2 regions of the Stenotrophomonas nitritireducens genome follow, and region 1 is predicted to be linked to the other one. Evidence: predicted binding sites of a transcription regulator. Region 1 holds the regulator's gene; the other holds the start of a gene.
What was found. The regulator FliA, encoded in region 1, starts transcription of late flagellar genes. The targets are predictions, from matches to a motif close to TAAAGTTTNNCNNNCNNNGGCCGATAA.
Positions count from the first base shown of each region.

Region 2: BCV67_RS16180 (HDOD domain-containing protein) is a predicted target of FliA. The motif match lies at 1,898-1,924, and genes of this name have one in related genera.

Region 1 covers NZ_CP016756.1:4,266,250-4,274,015, forward strand. The annotation lists gene BCV67_RS18225 (flagellar motor protein) at 1-684, opposite strand, end outside; gene BCV67_RS18230 (chemotaxis protein CheA) at 1,009-2,877, opposite strand; gene BCV67_RS18235 (protein phosphatase CheZ) at 2,881-3,501, opposite strand; gene cheY (chemotaxis response regulator CheY) at 3,501-3,893, opposite strand; gene BCV67_RS18245 (RNA polymerase sigma factor FliA) at 3,907-4,656, opposite strand; gene BCV67_RS18250 (MinD/ParA family ATP-binding protein) at 4,653-5,537, opposite strand; gene flhF (flagellar biosynthesis protein FlhF) at 5,524-7,320, opposite strand; gene flhA (flagellar biosynthesis protein FlhA) at 7,475-7,766, opposite strand, start outside.
Region 2 covers NZ_CP016756.1:3,801,442-3,809,207, forward strand. The annotation lists gene BCV67_RS16165 (DUF5640 domain-containing protein) at 1-4, shown strand, start outside; gene BCV67_RS16170 (IclR family transcriptional regulator) at 185-976, opposite strand; gene BCV67_RS20370 (hypothetical protein) at 990-1,136, opposite strand; gene BCV67_RS20375 (hypothetical protein) at 1,143-1,580, shown strand; gene BCV67_RS16180 (HDOD domain-containing protein) at 1,962-3,020, shown strand; gene BCV67_RS16185 (phospholipase D family protein) at 3,096-4,667, opposite strand; gene sstT (serine/threonine transporter SstT) at 4,791-5,996, shown strand; gene BCV67_RS16195 (AzlC family ABC transporter permease) at 5,996-6,724, shown strand; gene BCV67_RS16200 (AzlD domain-containing protein) at 6,721-7,023, shown strand; gene BCV67_RS16205 (rRNA pseudouridine synthase) at 7,389-7,766, opposite strand, start outside.

The DNA.
Region 1 (7,766 bases):
AATGGCGATCAGGCCTTCGATGATCATTTCGCGTTCGCGGCAGCTGCTGGCAATCACGCCCTTGAGCTTGGCCGACACCGGCAGGAACAGCAGGTTGGCCGAGGCGATGCCGTAGATGGTGGCGGTGAATGCGGCAGCGATGCCGTGGCCGAGCTTGCTCGGATCGGCGAGGTTCTTCATCACCGCGATCAGGCCGAGCACGGCGCCGATGATGCCCAGGGTAGGGGCGTAGATGCCCATGCCTTCGAACACCTTGGTGGCGGCCAGATCCTGTTGTTCCTGGCTGCCCAGTTCGATTTCGAGCATGTGCCGGATGGTGTCCGGCTCAACGCCGTCAACCACCAGTTGCAGGCCCTTGCGGATGAACGGGTCGTCCTGCAGCTCAACCTGCGGCTCCAGGCCAAGCAGGCCCTGGCGGCGGGCGATGTTGCTCCAGTCCACGATCTGCTGCACCAGCGCGCGGGGGTCGCTGGCCGGCGGGCGGATCACCCAGCGCACGATCTTGAAGGCGTGTTTGAACACCGCCGGCGAGGTGTGCAGCAGGATGGCCGCCAGGGTGCCGATGATCACAATCACGAACGCAGCCGGTGACCACAGCGAGGACAGGCCGGCGCCTTTGAGGATGCTGCCACCCACCAGCGAGGCGAGGGCGAGGAAAAGTCCAATGATGCTGAGTCGGTCCATGGTGCGTATATCGGCCTGGTTGGAGCGGTCTTGAATCGGGGGCTTTGCTTGAGCCCCTCTCCCGCACGCGGGAGAGGGGTTGGGGTGAGGGCGGTGTTGGAGCAGTCTTGAATCGGCGAGGCTTTGCTTAAGCCCCTCTCCTGCGGCAGCGGGAGAGGGGTTGGGGTGAGGGCAGCTTCAAGCTTTAGAAACTAAAAGCGCCCCTCACCCGCCCCGTCTTCGCGGGGCGCCCTCTCCCGCAGGCGGGAGAGGGGACAGTCGGGATCGTGGCCCCAGTTGGATTGCGAGATTGCAGGGGTTGCGGACGGCTTGCGTCTGCATCGCTCACCCTTGCCCCCCGCGCAGCCCATCCACGTCCAGGATCAAGGCCATGCGGCCGTCACCGATCAGGGTGGCGCCGGCATAGCCGTTGAGTCCGCGCAGCGCGCGTGGCAGCGGTTTGATCACCACTTCCTCGCGGCCACGTACCTGGTCCACCACCAGCCCGAAACGGGCCTCGCCCATCTGCAGCACGACGATGGTGAGCAGCGTCGAAGGTGCCGGGCTGACCCCCAGCCACTGGCGCAGGTCCAGCAATGCCAGGGTGTGGGATTTGCGGTCCAGCACGGCGCGGCCGTCGAACCAGCCCAATGAGGTGGCCGGCGCATGCAGCACTTCCATTACCCGGGCCAGCGGCAGGGCGTAGACATCCTCGCCGGCCTGCACCAGCAGGGTGGGCAGGATCGCCAGGGTCAGCGGCACGCGGATCAGGAAGCGACTGCCACGGCCCAGTTCCGATTGGATCTGGATCTGGCCGCTGAGTTCGCGGATGCGTGACTGCACCACGTCCATGCCGACGCCACGGCCGGAGATGTCGGTGACTTCCTGCTTGGTCGAAAAACCGGGCAGGAACACCAGGTGCAGGCATTCTTCGCTGGTCAGGCGGGCGGCGGCTTCGGGATCGATCAGGCCCTTGTCGCGGGCCTTGGCGCGCAGGCGCTCCGGATCGATGCCGGCGCCATCGTCCTGTACTTCGATACTGACGTAGTCGCCTTCCTGCTGTGCGGACAGGCGCACCCGGCCCATCCGGGGCTTGCCCTGTGCTTCGCGCAGCTCAGGCGATTCCACGCCATGGTCGATGGCATTGCGCACCAGGTGCACCAGCGGGTCGGCCAGCGCTTCGACCAGGTTGCGGTCCAGCTCGGTATCGGCGCCGATCAATTCCAGGTCGACCTCTTTCTGCAGCGAGCGGGCGACATCGCGGGCGACCTTCGGAAAGCGCGAGAACACCTTGCCGACCGGTTGCATGCGGGTACGCATGACCGCCGACTGCAGGCGTGCGGTGGCGATATCCAGGGTGGACACAGCGCGGTCCAGTTCCTCGTCCTTCAGGCGGGTGCGCAGGGTCTTTAGCCGATTGCGCGCCAGCACCAGCTCGCCGATCAGGTTGACGATGGCGTCCAGGCGTTTGGTGTCGACGCGTACGGTGTGCTCGGGCTCGGCGGCTTTGGCAGCTGCTGGTTTGGCGGCCGCCGCAGCAGGGCGAGCCGGGACAGCAGCGCGCGGTGGCGCTGCTATCGGCGCGGGCGCGGGGGTTACAGCAGGCGCGGCCTGCAAGGCGACGGCGCCAGGTGCGGCACCGCCGTGAAGCTTGTCGAGCAGTGCTTCAAATTCGTCTTCGTCGATCAGCCCGTCGTCGGCCTTGGCCGTGATGGGCTGGGCGCCGGGCGTGCCGCTGCCATGCAGTTCATTGAGCAACGCTTCGAATTCGTCTTCGCTGATCAGCTCGCTGTCGCTGGCTGCGGCGGCAACCGGGGCGGCTGCCACCACCGGCGCGTTGCCGACATCGAACTGTGCGATCAGCGCGGCCGGTGCATGCTCCGGATCGGTGCCGGAGGACACCGCATCGAGCATGGCCTGCAGCCAGTCCAGCGATTGCTGGGCGGCATCGAAATGATGCGCCAGCAGTTCGGCCTTGCCGGCGCGGGCCATGCCCAGGGTTTCCTCGGCGGCGTGGCACAGCTCCACCATCGGATGGATCGCCAGAAAACCGGCGCCACCTTTGAGTGTGTGGAAGCCGCGGAACACGGCGTTGAGCTGCTCGCTATCGTGGGGCGCCTGTTCCAGCGTCACCAGCTGCTCGCCGAGGCGATCCAGGATCTCCTGCGCTTCGAGGATGAAGTCGGCGGCGATGTCGTCGGCAAAAGCACTCATGGCTTACAGCCCCAGGTCCGAGAGCAGGTCGTCGGCATCGACCTGCGAGACGGCATGGCGGTCCAGACCGTTGACGGCTGGGCCGGCCAAGCCCTGGTTGCGGGCGTCTTCTTCCGGGGGCGGCAGACCGAGCGCACCAAAACCTTCATGCACGCGGCGGACGATGCCGACCACGCGACGGATGATCTGCCCGGTCAGGTCCTGGTAGCTCTGGGTCAGTGCTACCTCGGTGAGGTTGTGGCGGATGCGTTCGAGGATTTCGCCCTGATCGGCATTGAGCCCGTCGGCACGCAGGCGTTCGGTCAGCGCACGGCATTCCTCGGCCAGGTCCAGGGTGCGGTGGGTGGCCTGCTCGGTCATTTCCACCACGTGGTCCAGGCGCGCGCAGGCGTCGTCCAGCTCGCCGGCTTCACTGGGCACGCTGGGCAGTTCGCCCAGTGCCTGGCCCAACTCGCGCGCAAGCCGGCCCAGGCCGGACATCATCGGCTGGGTGCGCAAGGCGGCCAGCGCGTCGATTTCCCGGCGCCAGCCGGGCTCGTCACCGCTTTCCAGTGCGGCAAGTGCGTCCTGCAGGCGTTGCACCAGGGCCGATTTGTCGTTCAGGGCTTCCCCGAGGCCGTCCATCAGGCGCTCGCTGCCAGGCGTTCGAAAATCTTGCCGAGCTTTTCTTCCAGCGTCTGTGCGGTGAACGGTTTGATGATGTAGCCGTTCACGCCGCTCTGTGCGGCCTCGATGATCTGCTCGCGCTTGGCTTCAGCGGTGACCATCAATACCGGCAGGGTCTTGAGCTTGGCGTCGTTGCGGATCGCCTTGAGCAGCTCGATGCCGGTCATCACCGGCATGTTCCAGTCGGTGACCACGAAATCGAAGGACTGGCTCTGCAGCAGCGACAGCGCGGCATGCCCGTCCTCGGCTTCGGCGGTATTGGTGAAGCCCAGGTCGCCGAGCAGGTTCTTGACGATGCGACGCATCGTCGAGAAGTCGTCAACGATCAGGATGCGCATGTTCTTGTTCAAAAGACTTTCCTCTTCATGGTTCCTCGAGGCCGGCGTCGGCCGCCTCGAAAATCTTCAGCCGCCCGCGCAGGCGCAGCATGGCTTGGCCGTGGATCTGACAGACGCGGGATTCGCTTACGCCCAATACCGCGCCGATTTCCTTCAGGTTCAATTCCTGCTCGTAGTACAGCGACAGCACCAGCTGTTCGCGCTCGGGCAGCTGGCCGATGGCCTTGCCCAGCTCGGCACCGAACTGGCTGCGCTCCAACACCTGCTGCGGATTGGGGCCGCCTGTGGTCGGGGTATCCAGTTCGCCCTGGTCTTCGATGCGCGACTCCAGGCTCAGCACCTGGCCGCGCGAGGCGTCTTCGACCAGCCGCATGTAATCAGGCAGCGGCAGCTCCATTGCTTCAGCCACTTCGCTGGCGCTGGCCGAACGACCGGTGCTCTGCTCCAGGCGGCGGATGGTGGCAGCAGCGTCACGGGCACGGCGGTGCACCGAGCGCGGCACCCAGTCGCCACGGCGGATCTCATCGATCATCGAGCCGCGGATGCGGATCGAGGCATAGGTTTCGAACGAGGCGCCCTGTTCGGCGTCGTAGCTGCGCGAGGCTTCGATCAGGCCCATCATGCCGGCCTGGATCAGGTCGTCGACCTCGACGCTGGCCGGCAGGCGCGCGGCCAGGTGGTGGGCGATGCGGCGGACCAGGTCGGCGTGGCGGGCGATGCAGTCGTTGGCCGCGCTGCGCTGGACCTCCCGGTATTGGGCGGCTGCATTGTTCATGCCTTCACCTTCTGCTGGATGATGCGTTCCAGGAAGAACTCAACGCCGCCGCGCGGGGCGGTTGGGGCTTGCCAGCGCGCGGTGCGACGGGCGATTTCGTTGATGGCCAGCGAGGCTGGCGCGGAAGGGTAGAGCTTGACCACCGGCTGCTGGCGCTGCACCGACAGCCGCAGCCAGTCGTCCTGTGGCACGCAGCCCAGGTAGTTCAGCGAGACATCGATCAGGAATTTCTCGCAGACCCGCACCAGCTTTTCGTACAGGGCGCGGCCTTCGTTCGGGTCGCGGACCATGTTGGCCACGACCTGGATGCGGTCCACGCCGCGCTCGCGCGAGAGCACCTTGATCAGTGCGTAGGCGTCGGTGATGGAGGCCGGCTCGTCACAGACCACCACCACGGTGTCCTGCGCGGCCTGGCAGAACGTCAACACGCTGTCGGTGATGCCGGCGGCGGTGTCGATGATCATCACGTCGAGGTCGCGCTCGAGCTCGGAGAACACATTGACCAGGCCGACATGCTCGGCCGGCTGAAGTTCAGCCATGTGCCGGCGGCCGGACGCGGCCGGCACCACCAGCACGCCGTTCGGGCCTTCGATGATGACTTCTTCCAGCGTCGCGCGCCCGGCGACCAGGTCGGCCAGGGTGTGCTTGGGCTGCAGGCCCAGGACCACGTCGATGTTGGCCAGGCCCAGGTCGGCGTCCAGCAGCAGCGTACGTTTGCCCATGCCCGCCAGTGCCACGGCCAGATTGGCCGAGACATTGGTTTTGCCCACACCGCCCTTGCCGCCGGTCACCGCGATGGTGCGTACCGGGCCGGCCGGTTCGTGTCGGGTCGCCGACAGCGGGAAGGTGTTGGTCAGCTTGGCGTACTCACGCGACTGCATTGTTCAACTCCGGGTTGCAGGGCATATCGGCCGCGCGGCGCAAATCTTCAAGGCGAAGTACGAGATTTGCGGCAGAGGCCCGATAAAGGTCTTCCGGGACGTCCTGGCCGTCGGTCACCCAGGTGATCGGCAGGCGGTGATCGACCGCCACCGACAGGGCCGAACCGAAGCGGCCGGTCTCGTCCAGCTTGGTCAGCACCACGCCCTGCGGATTGGCGGCGCTGAAGCGGCGCACCACTTCGTCCATGTCCTGGAAGGCGGTGTTGGCGGGCAGCACCAGCAGGGTGCGGATCTGGCCGGCGGCGCGCAGCCACTGCAGCTGGGCGGTGAGGGCGCGGTCGCGCTGGCCCAGGCCGGCGGTGTCGATCAGCACCAGCTTGTAGTCGGCCAGTTTCTGCAGCAGCTGGTTCAGATCGGTGCCGCTGTTGGCCTCGTGCACGGCGATGCCGAGCTGGCGGCCAAAGCCGTAGAGCTGCTCGCGGGCGCCGATGCGCTGGGTATCGGTGGTGACCAGGGCTACGTCGCGGGCGGCATGGGCTTCGGCAAAACGCGAGGCCAGCTTGGCGATGGTGGTGGTCTTGCCGGCGCCGGTGGGGCCAACCAGGGCGATGATGCCACCGGTTTCCATCGGGTCGACCGGGGCAATCGGCAGCTTCTTGGAAATCAGCCCCAGCATCAGGCCGCGGGCACGGCTGGGATCAATGTCGGCCGGAATCTGGGTGGCGACGTCGCGGGCGAGGCCGGCGTCGAAGCCGTACTCATCCATCAGGTCCAGCGCATTGGCGCGCACCGCGCTGCCACGCAGGCGTTCGTCGGTGAAGCGGTTCATCTCGCGCTCGATCAGGTGGCGCATGCCGGCCACTTCCTGGCGCAGCTGGCTGAGTTGTTCGTTGTCGCGGGCGGCCACGGCCGGACTGGTCGGCACGGGACTCAGTGCTGCAGTGGCAGCTGCCGCAACCGGCGCGCCAGGCTGCATGGTCGCATGCAGCGGCTGGGCGGGTTCCACCACGGTAACGGGAGCTGCCACTGGCGCAACGGCGGCGGCTGCAACCAGGGCATCGCTGGATGGGGCGTGCATCGCGGCCGCAGCCGGCAAGGCCGGTGCGGCGACGGGCGGCGCGCGGGTCGGCTCGGGCAGCGGCGGATCGATCACGAAGCGGGCACGCTCAACCGGTGCCGGCGGTGCGATGGTGACGGCGGCAATGGCGTCGGCAAAGCTGGCCTGCGCGGTGCTGGCTGCGACCGGTGCCGGCGCAAGCGGTGCGATGGCGGCGCCGCTGCCGGCAGGACGGAATGCCGGCACCACCGGCAGTTCGTCGGCGCTGGCCGGCTGGGTGGCAAACAGGCTCTGTGCGACGGCTGGCTGGCGCGGTGCGGCCGGTTCAACCTCAGCCGAGCGCAGCAGGCCGGCGAAGCGGCTGCCCGGTGCCAGGTCAACGCTGCTGTCGATGGAGCGGCCGGTAGCGCCCACCGCCGAGCGCGCCAGTGCGGCGACGGCCGAGGTGGTGGCGGTGACCGGTTCCGGCTCCGGCGTCTTGCGGCGGGTCATCGCGGCCATGATGGCTTCGGCGGCACTGCGCGGCTTGGCCGGTGCCGGCGGGGCCGGGCGGGTCGCTTCCAATGCCTGCTGTACCGCGGTTTCGTCGTAGTGTGCGGCCGCCACGATCTCGACACCTTCCTCGATCCGTCGATTGGACAGGATCACGGCATCGGGACCGTGTTCTTTGCGCACGAGGTTCATGGCGGTGCGCATGTCAGCGGCGACGAAACGTTTGATCTTCATGCTTTGGTACCGGGAGTGGGGTTGCGGTGAAGGAGGGGCGTTGGCGATGTCATACATGGCGTGGCGGGCTCCTTCTTGCGGAATGGGTGCGGGCTGCAGCTGGTGTCTGGTTTCCGTCGCCGGCTGGGCGGCCGGCGTCGGTTTTCGGCGTGCCTCAGCTGATCGTGCCGACCAGCTTCAGGCGTTTGTCTTCCGGCACTTCGCTGTAGGCCAGGACCGACAGCGAGGGAACGCTGTGGCGGACCAGGCGCGCCAGCGCGGCGCGGACCGGGGCCGGTACCAGCACAACCGCAGGCTCGTTGCGGGCCTCCTGCTTGCCGACACATTCGGCAAGACTCTGGTGGAGGCGTTCGGCGAGACCGGGTTCCAGTGCGGCACCATTGCCTTGTGTTGACTCCTGCAAGACCCGTTCCAATTGCGGGTTGAGGGTGAACACCGGCAGCTCC
Region 2 (7,766 bases), 460 kb from region 1:
ATAAGCTCATACGGCTACCACGCCGTGATGATCCGCGTAGCGCACACGACCCAGGCGTGCGGGGCGGCGAAGCGAAGCCGGCGCTGCATTGCGGCGCGCTTGGCTCCACTAGCGCCATGCATACGGATGGCGGGTAACTGCCCGGTTGGCAGCGGCGCGGTTTCTTGCCGCAGCCGACGCGCAGCTAGGCGGCGTGCAGGAACTTTTCGATTTCACGCGCGGCTTTCTGCACCTGTGTGCTCAGCGAATTCTTCAGGTCTGCGGGCAGGACCGAGCGCGGAACCATGACGCTGATCGACGCCACCACGTTGCCGTCGCGGTCCCGCAGTGGGTAGGCCACCGCGGATACGCCGGGCTGGTAGAACGACTCGCTGATGGCATGGCCGCGCCGGTAGTCGCTGCCGAGCAGTTCGATCAGCTCCTGCGGCGTCTTCGGGCCCTGCTCGGTGGTGAAGGAGAAGCTGGGTTCGGGGAACAGCTGGCTGAGGTCCTGCTGTGGCAGGGCCATCAGCAATACCCGGCCAATGGCGGTGCAATGCGCAGGCAGGCGGGTACCCACGCCCACTGCGGCCGCTGCTTCGCCAACCGCACTGGCCCGTGCGACGTAGACGATGTCACGCCCATCCAGCACGCACAGTTGAGCCGAATAGCTGGTGGTGTCGCGCAGGCGCTGTAGCACCGGCCGCCCGATCTGCACGATGTCCATCGATGACAGATAGTCAAAGCCCAGGCGCAGTACGCTGATGCCCAGGCTGTAACCGCCACTGGTGCTATTGCGGGTAAGGAAGCGCATCTGCTCCAGCGTCTGCACCGTGCGGTACACCGATGCTTTGGGCAGGCCGGTGCGCTGGCAGACCTGGGTGAAGCTCAGCTCGCCATTCTGTCCAAACAGCTGCAACATGTTCAGGCCTTTCTCCAGCGCAGGCACCATGTAGCGGGTCTGTTCTTTCAGGGGTGTTGCTTGGGGCGATGACATTACCGTCTTCCCTTTAGTTGAAGACAAGGCTGCCATTGACGGGCAGGGGCTGGGCGCTGACGAAACCCGCCAGGCCGGGCAGTGGGCACGACAAGGTGTCATCGATGTCGGCCGGGTATCGCCGGCGTTGCAGGCAGCGGCTGCTGGGGATGTCGGCCACCGTTCCATGCAGCGCGCAGTTGCCCTGGTTCTCCTCAAAGAAGCCGCCTCGTTGCACGGCATGGCCAAACGGTCGGAGCCCCTCGATGGCATAACCACCATCGAACAGGAAACTGCCGGGCTGCTTGCCTTTCATCGTGTGGGCAAAGCGGTGCCCGCCGCGCACCCGCGTTGTGTTGCAGCCGGTTTTACAGCGCATATGGTTCTGCCCGTGCGTGACTATCGAGGGGTGGTTTTATATTTGAAACTAAATCTAAATGCAGAAACTTCAATAGACGATAACAATGATTGGAGTAACTGCAATCGGGGAAGCTGCCGTTTGCGTGTGCTGTTATTCACAGATCCGATATCTGGTGTGTGTTGTTTGCCTGGTTTCGGTATGGCCTTCTTCTTGGCCGTGACGGCACAGGGTAATTATGGTTTAACGGGTGAAACCAAGTTTTGATACGAGTCCTTGAATGACGTGCGTCTGGCGTTGAATCTGCTGCGGGCACTTCGTTGATATTGATTTGACGGAGTGTTGATTTGCAAGGCTATTTGTTGAGGAAAAAGTGAGGGTTGTTGGCCCGATGTACTGGGTTTCCGTGATGCTCAATTGCGGCGATTATTGATTGAAATCATTATCTCCGTGTCGGAATTTACAATATAGGGTTGCGCATTTCCGGTTACTTTGAGAATTGTCTTAAAAGCGGGCTCGGCGACGACGTCCGCACCATTGCAGGTGATGTTTCATTCGCGTGTGCAGTAGTCCGGCGGGGCGGCTAAAGAAGGGTGGGGGCGGGCCGATATAGCAGGCAGCTTTCCGCGCGGGCGTTTTCTGTTCCTCATGGTGATTATTTCGGCAGTGCTTGCAGCAGTAGTGGTCGGAGGCCTGGTCTGGCTCTGGCTGCGAGGCCGTGACGACGCGCCGCAACCGCGGCGGCGCGTGTATGTGGCCCCGGCTGTGGCGGCGCCCGCAACCGGAACGCCGGGCCCGGCAATCTGCGCCGACGACCTGCAACGGCGCTTTCTGCTGAGCGCGCTCGGCGCGGCGGAAACGCCGGCCGATGCCTTGCGCGTGCAGCGGGCGGTGGTGGACGACGTGGTGGCCGCACTGAGCCGCGCGGACCTGTCCTCGCGCTACACGCCGCGACGGCCCAACCTGCTGCCGCAGCTGATCCAGAGCGTCAATGACAGCACCGCCTCCTCGCGTTCGATCGCACGCATCATCGGCAGCGATGCGGTGCTGGCCGCAACCCTGCTGCGCATCGCCAACAGTTCGTTGTACCGGCTGCAGCAACAGGACGTGCAGAGCATCGAGCGTGCGGTGACCCTGATCGGCAACGATGGCATCCGCCAGATCATTTCCGCCGCGCTGGTGCAGCCGGTGATGGAATCGGCCAGCGGTGTGGATGCCGCGTTCGCGCGCCTGCTGTGGGATTACACGTTACGGGTGTCACTGGCGGCGGCCGATCACGCCCGCAGCGTGGAGCGCGAGGATGGTTTCGCTGCACAGCTGGCGGGCCTGCTGTTGGGCCTGAGCGCGGCCATGGCGATGCAGGCGGCCGCCGATGTGCTGGTGAAACCACCCCTGCGGACGCGTGAGCCCGGTACCTTGCTGGCGATATTGGAGCGCTGCACCGCACCTACCGCAGTGCGTATCGCCGAGCACTGGAAACTGTCGGCGGCGATCGTGCAGGCGCTCAAACAGGTGGACGCGGAGGCAGCTACCGGTCTGGCGCGTTCGTTGCAGATAGGCCAGCTTGCCGCCAGCGCGGCGATGCTGCACGCCCAGGGCCTGCTGAGCGAGGCGGATGCCTGCAGCGCGCTTGCCAGCAAGCTGCCCGAACACGTGGCGACCTGGTTGTGGAAGCGGATGCACCAGACCGAAGACGCGCCGCAATAGACCGTGCGTCCCGTTTGCCGGGTGTGGAGAGCCGCCGGTCAGTCGAACCTGCTGCAACGGCACGCCAATCAAGGCCTACAGCTGCGACTCCAACGGCAACCAGCTGATCACGCGGGTGCTGGCGCGCAGCATGAAGCTGGTGTCTGGTTCGGTACGCAGGCTGATTGGCGGGGTTTGCGCACGGTCCAGCCAGCGCAGTTCGTGATCCTTGTTGAGATATACCCAGTAACTCTGCTCCGGGCTGGACAGACGCAGGTACTCCTGGTGCAGGCGGGTGGCCAACACCGGGTCGTCGAACAGGGCGCCCATTTCGGTATTGAGGTAGGCCGAGCGCGGGTCGAGGTTGAACGAGCCGACGAAGCCGCGGCGGTCGTCTACCAGGAAGGCCTTGGTATGCAGGCTGGCGCCGCTGCTGCCGAACGGCGATGCCTTGCTGGTATGTCCGCGAGATTTCAGCTCGTAAAGCTGCACGCCGCCGGCCAGTAGCGGACGCCGGTAATGCATGTAGCCGCTGTGTACGGCCGCCACGTCGTTGGCGGCCAGCGAGTTGGTGATGATGCCGACCTGTACGCCATCGTGCACCTGCCCGATCAGGGCCTTGGTGCCGGTCGCGCCGGGGACGAAGTAGGGCGATATCAACAGTGATTTGTGCTCGGCGCTGCCCAGTACATCGACCAGGCGGGTGACGAGCCATTGGCTGCTGTCGCCACCTCTGGGCTTTCGCGGCGGATCGGAACGGATGCGGACGCCCTTGGTCCAATACAGGTCCAATTGTTTGCTGAGATAGGCATCGCTGAGCCGTGCGCGCACGCGCTGCAGATAGGGCGCGGCCTCCTGCTGGCGTGCGTCCAGTTCGGCCTGGCTGACGAAGTTGGCCATCTGCTGGTCGGTGCTGTAGTGCAGGGCGGCGATCGGCACCACGGCATCGCTGTTCCAGAACTCATCGAAGATGCTGCTCGCATCGCTGGCAACCGGGCCGGCCAGCAGTAGATCGAGGTCGCGGAAGTTCACGTCCGGGCGCGCGTCGAAATATTCGGCACCGATATTGCGACCACCGACGATGGCAACGCGCCCGTCGGCGATCCATGCCTTGTTGTGCATGCGGTGGTTGATGCTGAAAGCCCGTTGCACCATTTCCACCAGTCGCCACAGACCGTCGCGGTTGCGGAATGGGTTGTACAGGCGGATCTCGATGTTGGGATGCTGGTCCAGCGCCAGCATCTGCGGGTCCAGCCCGGCGGCGTTCATGTCGTCCAGCAGCAGGCGCACGCGTACACCGCGCTCGGCGGCCTGGTAGACATCGTGGGCAAGCAGGTGGCCGAGCAGGTCGTCGTGCCACATGTAGTACTGCAGGTCCAGGCTGCGCCCGGCCTGACGGGTGATGATGGAGCGTGCCGCGTAGGCGTCGAGCCCGTCGGAGAGGTACACCGCGCCGCTTTTGCCCGGGTTCTCCGCCAGCAGTGGCTGCAGCTGGCGGTCGATCAGGGTTTGCCGTGGCTGCACCGGCAGGGCCTGCGAGGGCAGGCCAACAGCCTTGGGCGTCAGGTGATCGCCCAGCAGCAAGCCGCTGACCACCAGCAACAGCAGCACGCCGAACAGACCGGCCAGGAACCGCAGCAGGCGATGGGAACGAGAGGGCGTATCCATCCACGCATCCTAGCGGGGTTCGCGTGCAGGCGGCAGTTTGTCCTGCAGCCATGACGTTCCGGGGGTGCGGTGGGTGCCCCTGCTGGGCGAGAATCGGGGTTTGCGTTTGCCGCGAGCCCCGTAATGACCGAACGTTCTTCCTCTTTCCGAGCGCCCAGTCTGGTGCTGCAGATTGTCATCGGCCTGATCGCCGGTATCGTGCTGGCGATGGCCTGGCCGGCCGGGGCAACCGCGGTTGGCCTGCTCGGCACGGTGTTCATTTCCGCGTTGAAGGCGGTGGCGCCGGTCCTGGTGCTGGTGCTGGTGACGGCTTCCATCGCCAACCACCAGCACGGCCAGAAGACCCATATCCGGATGATTCTGCTGCTGTATGTGATCGGCACCCTGGCCGCAGCATTGGTTGGCGTTGCAGCCAGCTTCCTGTTCCCGAGCAAGCTGGCGCTGAAGGCTGCCGAGGCTGGCATGAGTGCGCCGGGCGGCATTGGCGAGGTGCTGAAGACCTTGTTGATGCAGATCGTCGACAACCCGGTGCATGCGCTGCTCAATGCCAACTACATCGGCCTGCTCGCCTGGGCGGTGGGCCTGGGCCTGGCCTTGCGTCACGCCAGCCAGACCACGCGCACGTTGGTCAGCGATCTGTCCGATGCCATCACCTGGGTGGTGCGGCTGGTGATCAAGCTGGCCCCGCTGGGTGTGTTCGGTATTGTCGCCTCGCTGCTGGCCGAGTCCGGGCTGGGCGCGCTGAAGCAATACGCGCATCTGTTGGCGGTGCTGGTTGGCGCGATGCTGTTCATGGCCTTTATTGGCAATCCGCTGATCGTGGCGGTGGTGACGCGGCGCAATCCGTATCCGCTGGTGCTGCGTTGCCTGCGCGAGAGCGGCATCACAGCGTTCTTCACCCGCTCATCGGCTGCCAACATCCCGGTCAACATGGAGCTGTGCCGCAAGCTTGGCCTGCATGAGGAAACCTATTCGGTGGCCATTCCGCTGGGGGCCACCATCAACATGGCCGGTGCGGCGATCACGATTTCGGTGCTGACCCTGGCTGCGGTCAATACCCTGGGCTATCCGGTCGATCTGCCGACTGCCTTGCTGCTCAGCGTGCTGGCAGCGGTGGGTGCCTGCGGCGCGTCCGGTGTGCCGGGCGGCTCCTTGCTGCTGATTCCGCTGGCCTGTGGGCTGTTTGGCATTCCAAACGACATAGCGATGCAGGTCGTAGCGGTGGGCTTCATCGTCGGCGTGGTCCAGGACTCGGCTGAAACCGCCTTGAACTCGTCCACCGACGTGGTGTTTGTGGCCGCGGCCGAACAAGCGCGCGGACGCGGCTGATGGCCAGCGCCGGGCGCATCACGCAGGCGGTGCGCATCGGCGTTTCGATAGCGATAGCGACCGGCCTGTACGGCATCTCGTTTGGTGCGCTGGCGGTGGCATCGGGTTTCAGCGTGGCACAGACCGCTGCGCTGAGCCTGTTGATGTTCACCGGCGGCTCGCAGTTTGCCTTCATCGGTGTGATCGGCGCCGGTGGTGCGGGTGCGGCGGCGTTTGGTGCGGCCACCTTGCTGGGTATCCGCAACGCGGTCTATGGCGCGCAGATCAACCGCATGCTGCGCCCGCGTGGCTGGCTCAAGCCGGTGGCGGCACAGGTCACCATCGACGAATCGGCGGCAACCGCTGCCAGCCAGAGCGATCCGCAGGAGCAGCGGCGCGGTTTCTGGGTAGCCGGGTTAGGCGTGTACCTGTGCTGGAACCTGTTCACCCTGTTGGGTGCGCTGCTCGGTGATGCCCTGGGCGACCCGCGCGAATGGGGATTGGATGGCGCGGCGGTAGCCGCTTTTCTTGGGTTGCTGTGGCCGCGGCTGCGTTCGCGCGAGCCGGTGGCCATTGCGGCGGTCTGCGCACTGGTGACGGTGCTGGCGCTGCCGTGGCTGCCGGCCGGTGTGCCGATTCTATTGGCCGCTGCAGTTGCGGCGGTGTGGGGCTGGTTCGGGCACGGCCCAGCCGATGAAGGGCTGGAGCCGGATGTCGCGCCAACGACCGGGCCGGAGCTGGAGCGATGAGACTGTGGGCGTGGATCGTGCTGGGTTGTGTTGCCGCATGGTCGATCAAGTTTGCCGGTTACCTGGTGCCGGTGCATTGGCTGCAGTCACCGCGCATGAACCGTGTGGCCGGCTGCCTGACGATAGGTCTGCTGGCCTCGTTGACGGCGATGAATACCGTTTCGGCCGGGCAAGGGCTGGCCTTCGACGCGCGCATCGGCGCGGTGTTGGCGGCAGCGGTTGCGTTGATGCTGCGGCTGCCGTTTCTGCTGGTGGTGATTGTGGGTGCGGCGGCAGCGGCGCTGATTCGCCTGCTGTGATTGCGGCGGTTGTGGCTGGTGTAGGAGCGGCGTGAGCCGCGAAGCCGGTGCTTCGTCCGCGCGCTGATCGCCTGTCACTGCAGATCGTGTGATCGCGTTTTGTTTCGTGACCGGGGACATCGCCAGCTTCGCGGCTTACGCCGCTCCCACAAAGCTGCGGCTCCTGCAGACGTAGAGACCTTGCCCTGGAACTTGAGCCGCGAAGCCGGTGCTTCGTCCGCGCGCTGATCGCTTGCGACCGCAGATTGTGCGATGGCGTTTTGTTTCGTGACCGGGGAGATGGCCAGCTTCGCGGCTTACGCCGCTCCTACAAAACGACGGCTCCCGCAATGCGGCGGCTCCTGCGGGGATGGAGGGGCCTTGGCCTAGAACTTCTGATTGGCTGCCAGGTAACGCCACTGGCCTTCGGGCATCTTGCTCAGGCCGACACGGCCGATGCGCAGGCGGCGGATCTGCTCGGCCTTCAGGCCGACCTGGCTGCACATGTTCTGCAGCTGCCCCAGGCGCACATCCTTGATCGCGAAGCGCAGGCGCTGCTCGCTCTGCCAGCTGATCTTGGCCTGCGGCAGGCCGCGACCTTCATAGATCAGGCCGTGGGTAAGTTTGGGCATGGCCCAAGGACTGGGCTCGCCGCTGACTTCGACCACGTATTCCTGCTCCAGGCTGGAACCGGAGTCCTGCAGGTGGCGGCGCACGCGCCAGTCCTGGGTCAGTACCACCAGGCCGCTGGCGGCATCGTCCAG